4 regions of the Brevibacillus sp. DP1.3A genome follow, and region 4 is predicted to be linked to each of the others. Evidence: riboswitches for the same ligand, from Rfam matches in the RefSeq annotation. Region 4 holds a riboswitch; each other region holds the start of a gene.
The links. Region 4 has a riboswitch for cyclic di-GMP ahead of HP399_RS03610 (DUF5317 family protein). Riboswitches for the same ligand answer to the same signal wherever they lie in the genome.
Positions count from the first base shown of each region.

Region 1: another riboswitch for cyclic di-GMP. It lies ahead of ggt (gamma-glutamyltransferase); the one in region 4 lies ahead of HP399_RS03610 (DUF5317 family protein).
Region 2: another riboswitch for cyclic di-GMP. It lies ahead of HP399_RS25535 (GNAT family N-acetyltransferase); the one in region 4 lies ahead of HP399_RS03610 (DUF5317 family protein).
Region 3: another riboswitch for cyclic di-GMP. It lies ahead of HP399_RS08995 (benzaldehyde dehydrogenase); the one in region 4 lies ahead of HP399_RS03610 (DUF5317 family protein).

Region 1 covers NZ_CP085876.1:488,081-491,292, forward strand. The annotation lists gene HP399_RS02595 (methyl-accepting chemotaxis protein) at 1-27, opposite strand, end outside; gene ggt (gamma-glutamyltransferase) at 137-1,855, opposite strand; cyclic di-GMP riboswitch class I at 2,037-2,125, opposite strand; gene HP399_RS02605 (SET domain-containing protein) at 2,375-2,992, shown strand; gene HP399_RS02610 (glutamine--tRNA ligase/YqeY domain fusion protein) at 3,072-3,212, shown strand, end outside.
Region 2 covers NZ_CP085876.1:5,563,773-5,566,984, forward strand. The annotation lists gene HP399_RS25525 (Crp/Fnr family transcriptional regulator) at 1-161, shown strand, start outside; gene HP399_RS25530 (peroxiredoxin-like family protein) at 246-908, shown strand; cyclic di-GMP riboswitch class I at 1,082-1,165, shown strand; gene HP399_RS25535 (GNAT family N-acetyltransferase) at 1,356-1,910, shown strand; gene HP399_RS25540 (methyl-accepting chemotaxis protein) at 1,903-3,212, shown strand, end outside.
Region 3 covers NZ_CP085876.1:1,947,602-1,950,813, reverse strand. The annotation lists gene HP399_RS09000 (methyl-accepting chemotaxis protein) at 1-387, opposite strand, end outside; gene HP399_RS08995 (benzaldehyde dehydrogenase) at 418-1,875, opposite strand; cyclic di-GMP riboswitch class I at 1,960-2,045, opposite strand; gene HP399_RS08990 (methyl-accepting chemotaxis protein) at 2,223-3,167, opposite strand; gene HP399_RS08985 (hypothetical protein) at 3,192-3,212, opposite strand, start outside.
Region 4 covers NZ_CP085876.1:714,029-717,240, reverse strand. The annotation lists gene HP399_RS03620 (histidine phosphatase family protein) at 1-88, shown strand, start outside; gene HP399_RS03615 (HD-GYP domain-containing protein) at 117-1,454, opposite strand; gene HP399_RS03610 (DUF5317 family protein) at 1,438-1,989, opposite strand; cyclic di-GMP riboswitch class II at 2,246-2,327, opposite strand; gene argF (ornithine carbamoyltransferase) at 2,420-3,212, opposite strand, start outside.

The DNA of each region.
Region 1 (3,212 bases), 230 kb from region 4:
GTTCCTGAGTTTGTTGAACAAAAACATAGGATTTTTCCGCTCCTAATCCGTGATTGAGGTATTTCTTTCTTTGTGAAAAGCCGTTGCCACAAGGAAATATAGACTGCTGAGATTGTCTCAGCAGTCTGACAAAATATTAATATCCCATTGCTGCGCCTTCACCGCGAGGGTCAGCACCGCCAAATTTTACATTAGTTTGCGGGTCAATCAGAATTGCGCCGGACTGTCCCATCGTATCGGTATAGGCTGCTTCCAGCTTTTCGACTGGATGCCCACGCTTAATTAACTCGTCCAGGACTTCTTGAGGGATGCGGCTTTCCACCTTGAGATTGTTGGAATCAGATCCCCAGTTGCGTCCATGCAGCCATCTTGGCGCTTCGATTGCGTCTTGCACGCTGAAACCAAAGTCGATGATACGCGTGACGAGAGCGGCTTGCGTTTGCGGCTGTCCTTCTCCCCCTTGTGTTCCGTAGAGAAGATAAGGCTTGTCCCCTTTAAAGAGCATAGCTGGGTTAATGGTGTGGAAGGTGCGTTTTCCTGGTTCCAAGTGATTGATGTGTTTGGAATCCAAAGAGAAATAGCTTCCGCGGTTTTGCAAAAGGATGCCCGTATCTTTCGCTACGATGCCGGAACCCCAGTCAAAATAGTGACTTTGAATGATGGACACGGCATTTCCATCTTTGTCAACGATCCCGAACCAGGTTGTATCGCCTTTTGGATCAAGCGGTTCTACGGATTTGGCGGCTTGCTTCATATCAATGCGCGCAGCTAAATCTTTCCCGTGCTGCTTGGACAATAGCTCATCCACAGGGATATCCACAAAGGCAGGGTCAGTCAGCCATTTGTCGCGGTCAGCAAAAGATTGTTTGGTAGCTTCCACAATCGTGTGATAGTAATCGGGTGTTCCTTCACCCATGCTCTTGAGGTCAAAATTGTTCAAAACATTAAGAATAGAGAGCGAAGCCATGCCTTGGGAGTTAGGCGGAACGTTGTACGCTGTATAACCGCGGTAGTCTACCGAAATCGGATCTGCCCAAGTGGAGGTGTGCTTCTCAAAATCTTTCAACGTGAGCAATCCGCCGTTGGCTTGCATGTCTGCTACGATTTTTTTAGCAACTTCTCCTTTATAAAAACCGTCAGCGCCTTTTTTCGCAATGATTCGCAAAGTATTGGCAAGATCCTTTTGTTTTAGGATTTCGCCTGCTGCATAGGGATCGCCGTTGGGCTTCAGGAATGTTTTACGGAATCCATCAAAACGTTGAAGATTCTTCAAGGCATTGTCAGTTGGATCTGTCGCGTATTTCGTCCAATATACTTGGTTGGGGGAGACTGGATATCCGTTCTCGGCGTATCCAATAGCAGGCTCCAGCAGTCTGTTCCATTGAAGCTTACTCTTGCCCATGCTTTTATGGGCATAGTTGTACGCCTCCCACCAGCCGGAGACGACACCAGGGACAGTGTTTGCCGATTCATAACCGCGGGACGGGATTTTTTCGTAGCCTTTGTTTTTGTAATAGTCGATGGTTGCTTTTTCGCCTGCACGACCACTGCCGTTCAGCGCCTTCAGCTCTTTTGTTTTGGCATTGTAGATGAGCCAGAAGTTATCTCCACCAATGGTTGTGTAATGAGGATAGACGACAGCTAATGTGGAAGCGGCTGTAATAGCAGCATCTACTGCATTTCCACCGTCTTCCAATGTCTTCAGGGCCGCAGCCGTAGCCAGATAGTGAGGAGTCGTCACCATTGCGTTCGGTGACATCGATGTTGGACGGTTAGCAGCTTGTGCTCCAGAGAACGTTGATAGCCCGATGACAGCAGTCAGCGCGACGGTCGAGAGTTTCTTCCAGAATGACATTCCTATGAAACCTCCTTCATGATGAATAGAATAATAATTCATTAAACCGGCTATCCGCTGTTGCCTCACCTCCTTTAAAAACTAAAAATACACAAACATACAAAAATAGACAAAAATAGACATTATGAGCGCAAAAAAAGACCAATGATATAGGATCATTGGTCTCGTCCTACATCAATACTTCGGTAGCTGGCAAGCGTGTCCGCTGTTGCGGAGGTAGCCCCTGTAGCTTTGCGTCGCCGGATTTCCCCGGGTATGCCGTTTCGATATCAATGGATGAAGTAGAAAATTGACACATATACTGATTCGATCGTTGTGGGAAAATGTTCCTAAAACTCCGTTTGCCAATAATATAGACTATTTACCATTTGTGGTAAATAAGAAAAAATATTTTAATCCAGAAAAATAGTGAGAAATGTTATGGGGAAGGTTGTTTTTCGCAGACATTCACACACCTCCTGGGGCAAAACTGCTTATGATGATAAAAAGGCACATTCGCCAAGGAGTGAAACAAAGACCATGATGCATCCCGATACAGAATTGCGCTATATCAACGATGAGATCGGGTACGGTGTGTTTGCGACAAAGTTTATCCCAAAAGGAACGATTGTATGGGCACAGGATAATTTGGACCAGGTATTGGACCCTGTATTTGTGGAAAGACTTGACTCATTACGAAAACAGGACGTGCAAAAATACTCCTTTAAGAACCAGTTCGGAAAGTACATTCTTTGTTGGGATAAGGCAAGGTACGTGAACCACAGCTTTCATGCGAATTGTGTGCCGACCATGTATGATCTGGAATTGGCTGCACGGGATGTTTTGCCGGGTGAAGAGTTGACTGATGATTATGGGACGTTGAATCTGGATGAACCTTTTGATTGTTTGCCCGAGTCCGACACGGACCGCTCCCGCGTAATGCCCGATGACTTGCTTCGGTATTACCCGCAGTGGGATCGGATTGCTGCGGAAGCATTCCAACGTTTCAATCATGTTGAACAGCCTTTGCTGCATCTGATTTCCCCGAAGCATCTCGAAACGATTCGTGGGATCACGGAGCAGCGCTTAGCCATTGATTCTGTCATTCATCTGTATTGCAGGTCACAATGGCAAACGAGGCAGCAATGGAAGACGTGAGCGGGTCGGTCAACGACCCGATTTTGTTGAACTCTGAGTAGAGAATCAGTATTATGGAATGTAAAGGTGAAGTGAAAGGTTGATTTCATTGGAAAACAAGGTAGCGGCATCCAATTTTATCCGCAATATCATGATTGATGACTTGCAAGAGGGCAAAGTAAAGGAAATCATTACCCGCTTTCCCCCAGAACCGAACGGGTATCTTCATATTGGACATGCA
Region 2 (3,212 bases), 1.8 Mb from region 4:
AAATTGAGTTACCTCTTTCCCATCAAGAGCTCGCCCATTTTGTCGGGGCATCCAGGGAAGCTGTGACGGTAGCATTACGTGCTTTAGCAAGAGAAGAACTAATTCAAACAGGCTTTAAAACCATTTCCATTCATCGGGACAACATTTTAAAGAAGATGTAATCCAGTTTACATCTTTCCCTCTAAAAGAAAGATATCGTAAAGCTATGGCTTCTACTATTCTTTCGAAAAAGAGGGGAACGACATATGGATAAACCACATTTTCAGAGCCTGCGCGAAGAGCTAGATTATACAACCATTCAAATAGCAGACTTCCTCACTCGTGAAGTAACAGATTCATTTACAAGATCAATCGAGGAGCTGAGGATCTCTGGACAGGCAAAGGGCTTACCGATTGGTTCGATGGCGCCTGATTTCACATTGAACGATCACACTGGCAAGACCATTACCTTGTCGGAAGAAATCGTAAAAGGTCCCATCGTCCTCACGTTTTTCCGTGGATCATGGTGCCCCTACTGCAATTTGGAACTGCAAGCATACCAAAAACAGATCGATACGATAACCTCTCTGGGTGCCCAATTGTTTGCCATTAGCCCACAATCTCCTGCACACTCTCTTACTATGCAAGAGAAAAACGGACTGAGCTTTCCCGTGTTATGCGATACCAATAACCAGGTAGCAGAAAAATATAAACTCAGATTCAGACTGCCTGATTCTTTACAGGATACCTACCGATCATTGGATATTGATCTCAAGCATTTTAATAGTGACGATTCTTGGACGCTCCCCATTCCTGCTACTTATATCCTCGACAACCAGAGCGTAATCCGGTTAGCATGCTTAGATCCAGATTACAAAAAGCGAATGGAGCCAACCGAAGTTTTAGACATTCTGCGTAACCTAACCTAACGCCTATATAACGAAGAACCAGTTGATACCACAACTGGTTTTTTGTACGTCTAAGCTTTATAAACAATTAGTTTCTTTTCCCTACCAAAACTTGACAAAGATATATCTTTTGGCTTATATTTTGCATGATTATATCTAGCAAAATTCGACACATTTTTACAAGTTTTGCTAAAAAATGCAAAAGGCAAAGTCATCGAAAGGTGGCGACGCAAAACCACGGGTCTACAGTCTTTGACCATGATAGCCGGGTTGCCATCATCTTGAGACCATTTTTTTGATGTTGGTAGCTTCGGTTGTTCCATTTCGATGGAACGGCCTTTTTTTGTGTTTCGTTTTTTGAAAGGAGGATGAAAGCACTTTCATTTTCGTAACGGATGGAAAAACATAACTTTTGAGACGTCAAACATACACAACACGGTAATCAGAAAATGATGGAGTGGACAAGTTATGTACAAACAAGTAGAAACCGTACAAGAGTTAGCAAAATTTCATGAAATCAAAGAAACAGTATGGACAAGCATGGGCTTCGAGATGGAGTACGCGAAAGAAGGCTCCGCACAATTCCTCTTAATTGCCGAAGACGGTGAAGCAGGTGGAACATTTGAAATGACGCCCTTTTCCAAATCAAATGCTTATATGAAAGCACTTTTTCAGGATGTTGTTACAGAAGATATGAAAGTAATGGAGGTAGACAGTCTTGCTGTTTTGCCGAAATACCGTGGACAACTAGGGCAAAAAGGAATTTGCTTGATGATAGATTACGCTGAAAAGCATGATTATACCCACGCAATTGGGGTAGCAGATCCGACTTTTTTTTCGTTCATTAACAAGAAGTATCAAGTAAAAGCGACTCAAACCAAAGATATCGTCTTTTACAAAGGGGCCGATGCCATTCCGACCCTGTTTCATCTAAAAGATGTCTATGACAATAAGCACGATCCGAAATATTCCTGGTACAATTCGTCGTCATCCAACCAAGTAAAAGTCGAGGTAGGTGGGTAACATGGATAACATTGATAACATTGATCTATTGAGAAGAAGAAACAATTGGGTCGTAATCGTATTCGCAAGTATTATTACGGTTGTTCAGGTCTTAAACCTTTTTCTAGGCGTATCGTACACATTCGTTTTCACGATACTGGGTATTTTGTATGGCGTGCTGGCACCTTTTACTTACATCTCCAATCGCCCGAGCTTCCGTGAAAAAGCAGCGCCCTTCATGAAGTTTTTCAACTTCGCCGTAATCGGGATCTTCATGTTCATCGTAGTTGGACTAGACCCGCATATGATCAATATCATGACCATTATGTTCTTTGTAGCAGTCATGGGGATTTATCAAGACCGACTCATCAATATTTTGACGATTGTATCGACATTGGGTATTGTCTCTTACTACTTCCTGACACAGAGAGAAACGATTTTCCATTCGACTAACAATCTTGATCTGATGTACTTCCTGCTTACCTTCTGCTTCGTCTCTGTCACGAGCATGATGCATGCTGTATTCAATAACAAGCTGCAAGAGGAAAGTGAGCAACAAAAGCAAGAAGCGATTGCCTCGAAGGAATCGTTGCAACGTGTTCTGGATCAAATCAATGAATCACTCACCTCTATGCAAGACTATCAAGAGAATTTGAACCAGGTGACGGACGGCGTGAATGTTCGCGCAGTCGAAACCGTCGCTTCCCTGCAAGACATTATGGAGTCCTTTACGGTCCAGACCAGCAACACGGACGAGCTGCGTCGGGAAATGAGCTCGACGAATCTGCAAGTTGAGGATATGACTCGCTCTGTTACAGAGATGCATGAGTACGTAGAATCGACCAAAGAAGCCACTAGCGAGAGCGGCAAACGCATTGGCAACATCGGCAATGACTTTGAACGATTCATCACGGACATCCAAGGTACGAACCAACTGATTCAAGAGCTCAATAAAGAAACCGAATCGATTGGGAAAATCATTCAAACCATTTCCGAGATTTCTGCACAAACCAATCTGTTGGCACTCAATGCCACGATTGAAGCGTCTCGCGCAGGCGAACACGGCCGAGGATTTGCTGTCGTAGCAGATGAAGTACGCAAGCTGGCTGAATCCTCCAAGCTATCCTCTGAGTCGATCTCGAGCCTGCTGATGACCATTCGCAAAAAAATGAAGCTGGTATCGGATATGATTTCCGAGTCACAGACTTCTTTTGAGAAAAATAGCGAGGGCATCCTCGAAGTGCAAGAAATGTTCACCAATGTAGACAACTACATGCAAAACTTTGCGGATAAAACGAAAAACCTGCAAGAGTTCATCATCCA
Region 3 (3,212 bases), 1.2 Mb from region 4:
ATATAGCTCATTGGCTCTCTCCATACTGGATCCAATGCCGACACCGCCGATTACTTTTCCCGTATGATCATGCAGGGGGATCGCCCGTGCGACGAGAGGAAAACCAAATAATTCTTTGGGGACCATCATCGCCTGCTTGGTGTTTTTACGAATCGCGTTGGTGATCACATCTCCTTCTTGGAGTGGATCACCTGGCTTGACTTGCAGCGCAAATGTTTGGGCAGGCACATTACGCAATAACTTTTCCGTGTCGTAGACCCCAATGGTAATGTCATCGGTGAGTAAAACATTTAAATAAGGGGCAACCTTGATGAACGCCTCGAGCAGTTCTGCGTTTTTCCCCTTTTCGGAAGCTTCTGTTTCGTTCCATTCCACGTAACCGTTCATGACCCTCTTCACCTCTATATTTTGCTGGCATTAGTACGGAAATTGGCGCTTTTTGTGTTGAACCGAAATCCATTTCAGCGTAGTGAACTCTTCTAAACTCCATTGGCCATTCAAACGTCCCAACCCGGAGTGCTTTTCACCACCAAACGCCACGATTGGTTCGTCATTGATCGTTCCATCGTTGATGTGAATCATGCCGGTCTCCATTCGTTTGGCCATCTGGGCACCTCTCTCCAGATCGCGTGTATGAATCGCCCCGGACAATCCAAATGGGGTCTCGTTCGCCATGCGAATCGCTTCTTCCTCGGATGCAAACGACATGATGCAAACAGCCGGACCAAACAGCTCTTTGGATGCAATCGACATGTCTGTGGTCACTCCTGTCAAAACGATCGGCTCGACCACGTTGCCCTTTACTTCCCCTTTCAGTGCAGGAACGGCTCCTTCGCGTATCGCCTCATCGATCGTTGCCATCAGGTTGGTGACTTGCCGTTGATTGATGAGTGGACCGATTACCGTGTCAGGATCATTTGGGTCGCCTACCTTGAGTCCAGATACTTTTTCCACATACAGATCGAGGAATTTATCGTATACAGCTTGGTGAACCAGAACCCGGTTAGCCGACATGCAAATCTGACCTTGGTGAGTAAAGCGGCTGAATACCGCTGCATTGACGGCATACTGGAGATCCGCATCCTCCAAAACAATCAGTGCACTATTGCCGCCCAGCTCCAAAATCGCCTTTTTGAAATGCTTCGCTGCCACTTGCGCGATATGGCTTCCTACTTGGCTAGAGCCTGTAAACGAAAGGATGCGCGGAATCGGATGGGAGACAAAACCATCGCCAATTTCAGCAATATCCGTCACAACGACGTTGATCAAGCCTTTTGGCAGACCTACATCTTCAAAAATTTTCGCTATGAGAGTCCCACCCGTGATTGGCGTGTGCTCATGTGGTTTGAGGACGACGCCGTTGCCCGCGCCAAGAGCTGGCGCTACGGACTTCATCGACAGATAGAACGGGAAGTTGAACGGACTGATGACGCCGACAACTCCTGCGGGAATCCGATACAAGCGATTTTCTTTTCCGTCTACGGGAGAAGGAAGAATTTTTCCTTCCATGCGTACCGGGAACGTAGCCGCCTCGCGAATAATATCCTTCACAAGCCCGATTTCAAAAAATGCCTTCAATCGGGTTCCACCTAATTCACGAATGATAATCTGAATGATTTCTTCTTCATTCTCTTCGATATAGTGAACAGCACGCTCCAACATTCGGGATTTGGTATAGGCATTCACTTCATCCCACTCTTTTTTCGCGTCGGCTGCCGCTTTGTAAGCCGCATCGATATCCTCCAAATTTGCCATTTTGAATTCTGCAATGACTTCCCCGTTATAAGGGTTGATATCTTGCAATGTCTTTGCGCCAAGTCCGTCGCGCCACTCCCCATTGATGTACTGCTTGTCCAGTGTTTGAAGGATTGACATGCTTTAACCTCTCCCTTTTGTAAAGTAAATAGGCCCCTTCGCATGAAAGGAGCCGTAAAACTAAAACAGCAAAATACACTGCTAGTCGGCAACCCGGCTGCCATCGTAACGTGTACATTAGGCCCGTGGCTTTGCGTCCCCAATTTTCAATGGGTTTGCCCATTCATAGCGAATGCTGGTATGATTTTGTCGAAAAAAGGAAAGTTATGGAGAATCTTACTTTGATTATAGTACTCAATTCCTAATAGTCAAACAGAAAAATGTAAAATTTTAGTGAACCAAATTGAACAAATACCAAAAAGTCCGCATCTCTTGGGATACGGACTCCTGATTCTTCTTCCTTATGATCACAATATCTTTTTGACATCCTTTACGCTCGTCGCGAGCATTTGCTCTACCGCGTTTGCGTCCCTCACATGCTTGGTCAAGCCTTCATTCAGCTCTTCCAGCAAGCCCTTCGCATCACTTACCTGTTGGGACACATCGTCAGCAAATCGCTTTTGGTGCGCGATGATTTCCATCACACCTGACACTTCGACGTTCAGTGCCTGGAAAGCGTTCACGATCTGATCCGTCTTCTCCGCAGCATCCTTGCTGATAGAAAGTCCATTTTTGATCGCACTGCTGCTTTTTTCACTGTTGGACAACGCTTCTTTTGTTTCTTCCTGAATCTTGCCGATCAATTCTGCAATTGTCTTGGTCGAGTTCGCTGTCATCTCGGCCAGCTTCCGTACTTCATCCGCTACTACAGCAAAGCCTCGGCCTTGTTCACCCGCACGTGCCGCTTCTATCGCTGCATTCAAAGCGAGAAGGTTGGTCTGATTGGCAATGTCGCTGATCACCTTGACGATGCTCGTAATTTCCGAAGAGCGCTCTTCCAAGCGGCTCATGGACTTGGACGTATGGACCGATTCTTTGTCGAGCAGGCTCATGACTTCCACAACGTCCGTCATCGCCTTCTTACCTTCATCTGCACGCGCTACCGATTGTTTACAGATGTCCGTCAAGCGCTCTCCTCGATCCGACAGTTGACTCGCAGATTCATCATCCCGCTCGTTAATGACCTGGATATTATCTACGACACGCTTCATCCTCGTCACCAATCGCACCGTTTGCTCGGATTCGGCGTTCATCGCTTGGTTCGACGTGAGAATCGCACCCATCTGTTCGTAAATACCGCGAAGCTCATGTTTCCAAGCGTCTTGCTGTCCTGCCATTGTGGTTGTGGGAGTTGCCACTGTCGTCGCTGCTGTCTCTTTTTCTGCTAGGCCTTTGTCTTTTTTCCAAAACATCCGCTTCTCTCTCCTTTGTACCCATCAATTGTCACCTCGGCGGCT
Region 4 (3,212 bases):
TCACGATTGGGAGAAATTAAGCAATCCAGATGTATTCAAGCTTACCTGCCATTTAGAAACCAAAGAGCTCGTCCGCATATGGTCGTAAACGAATAAAAACAGTTACAAGGGGCAGCTTATCTGATTGCCTCCTGTAACTGTTTTTGTGGGATGGACTCCATTCCGATAATGCTCTGCAACTCTTCGTATGGCAGTCGCTGAACGATTCTGATAAAATGCTCCGCCAATATCGGATCAAATTGGGTACCGGAGCCCCGTCTGATTTCTTGAAGCGCTTCCTCCACAGGCAAGCCTTTTCGATATGGCCTGTCCGCGACCATCGCATCGAAAGCGTCTGAAATGGCTAAAATTCTCGCCATCAGCGGAATCTCATCCCCAGCTAAACCATCCGGGTATCCCCTTCCGTCTATTCGCTCATGATGGGAGCGGATCGCAGGAAGCAATTCATTGAACATCCCTGCTTGCAAAATAATTTCGTAGCCAATGACCGTGTGCTGCTTGATCTTGTCGTACTCTTCCGGGGTCAACTTTCCTTTTTTATTGAGAATTTCGTCTTCGATGCCGATTTTTCCAATGTCGTGCAGGATTCCCCCGATATAAACATCCTCCACTTTTCTTTCGGATAAACCAATATCTCTCGCAATTTCTCTTCCCCAGTAAGCTACACGCTGAGAATGTCCACTTGTGTATCGATCTCGTGCGTCAATGGAAGCAGCCATCGTCGTTAAGAAGTTGTGATTGAATGATTTGACCTCTTCTACTTTTTGCTGAAGCCTTTGAAGGTTGTCATAGTAATGATGAAATACGTAGCTGATCGTAATAAACGCAATCATCATAGGAATTAGTGTTAGCGGGCCATATGACTCTACTAACCGTGAACCTACTCCGGCTAGAATTAAAAGCAGCAAGTAAGTCGAGGTGAAGCCTTTTGCCATCATCTTTACGGTTCGCGCCCAAGTCATTTGATGAAAATAGGAAATACCCAATCCACATAAAATCAGGTTCACAAACCAATACACACCAGCCAAAAACAAATCGCTAATAATGGGAGAAATGGTTCCGAAGCCCTCGATCCAATCCTTCAAAAACGCTACTGTCCATATTGTCATTAACAATTGCCCAATATTAATGATAGCTTTTAGCGGATTAAACCTTACCAGGAAAGCAATGATTAAAGATTCAATAACAGCAGCCCATACTCCGACCCATACTCCGTACAACAAAATACCCGAAAAGATTACAGCATTGTTCACTGTTAAAATCGTATTCGATATACGCACGGGAGCAAAACAGGAGAAAATGGTCAAGAGGGTATAGGTAGATAATACCCCCCAATGCTCACGAGCAGTCCATTCAGATGAAGATGTGTAAAAAATATAGATTGCTGCAATGACAAATCCAACCTGTACAACAATCCCCTTTATCCAAACCGCGTAATTAGTTTTTTGTCGCATAACTTTTACCTTCGCGAAGTTGTAGTAATGAAATAGGTTTATTCATCAATCGCTGAACAAGTAAAAAGGCTCCTAACATAATAAAAATATCGCCGATGCTAATAATCCGAGGAATGATAGATGGCATGTAGATGACATCGGTCAAAAATGGAAAATTTGAACTTTCCGTCAATACACTATGCTTGAAATTCGTTCCATTTATAACTGGTTCTAAATCATAAGGAAGCTTTGCTGCTTGGACTAAATCGATTGGCATTTTTCCATTGTTAGACCAAATTGCAATCGCATTCAGAAACCAGCCGATTAAAAATATCCGCATATCTTCAAATTCTCGATTAAAAACGAGGAAAGCCAAAATAAACACATACGCGATCGATATGAAAAGGCCACCGATCGTAGGGAAGATGACTGCACAAGCCTGCAGCAATATGGTAACGATAAGAAGTTTTAGTTGATTGAATTTAGGAAATTCCTTGATTCTTCCCCCTCGCAGCAATGCTACGAGAAAAGATAGGGCAATTACATCCAATAGCATGTTGTTTCCTCCAAGCTTGAAGAAAAAACACCACTCAGCCAAGCGGTGTTTGTTTCTCCAATACGCTTATTATCCAATATGGAAGTTTGCAGAAGTAGCTGCTACGATTGCAACCACCATCATAATTGCCGCGAACCATTTTTTCATTTTCTTTTCCCCCCTTCAGGCATAGTGGAGAAAGCTGGCTTCGCTACTGTCCGTGATGCAGAGGCCAAGCGACCAAGTACAGCCCCTGCTCCTCTTTCCTTTTCCATTATGGAAAAGGTTGGATTCGCTACTGGCTCCATACGGACCAAGCGACCAGATACAGTCCGTACTTCTTCGCTTCTTTCCTACCTTTATTTTACACATAAGTGACAAAATTCGGCAATCATAGATTCATAGTCTATTCGATTTAATTACAGCTAGTTCTATTTAACTAGAACTATGTTCACACCAGCGCCGCCAATATCGCCTTTTGTGCGTGCAATCTATTTTCAGCCTGATCAAAAATGACAGAGCGCGATCCGTCGATGACCCCGGTTGTCACTTCTTCCCCACGATGTGCTGGCAAGCAGTGCAAGAAGAGATAATCACGATCTGCCGCTGCTACCAATTTTTCGTTCACTTGATAGTCGGCAAATGCTTTCAATCGCACCTCATTTTCTTCTTCAAAACCCATACTAGTCCAAACGTCCGTGTATACAGCATCTGCCCCCATGACAGCCTCTGTTGGATCGGTGGTCACCATCATGTTTCCACCACTTTGTTTCGCGTATTCTGTAGCCTTTGCGACAATTGCTGCATCCATTTCGTAGCCTGCCGGAGTCGCCACCCGCACATCCAGACCTAGCAGAGCTGCGCCCAGCACCAGTGAATTCGCCACGTTGTTACCGTCTCCTACATAGGCGAGCTTGACTCCTTTCAGCTTGCCTTTATGCTCCCAGATCGTAAGCAGATCAGCCAACGCCTGACACGGATGGTACAGATCGGTCAAGCCATTGATAATGGGGATCGACGCGTGCTCGGCAAGCTCTTCTACATAAGAGTGGGAAAAGGTGCGAATCATGATGGCATCCACGTACCGAGAGAGAACTTTCGCTGTGTCGCTGATCGGCTCCCCGCGTCCGAGCTGTAGCTCTTTTCCGCTCATGAACATCCCCAAGCCGCCCAACTGATGCATCCCTACTTCAAAGGAGACGCGCGTGCGGGTCGAAGCCTTGTCAAAGATCATCCCCAACGTC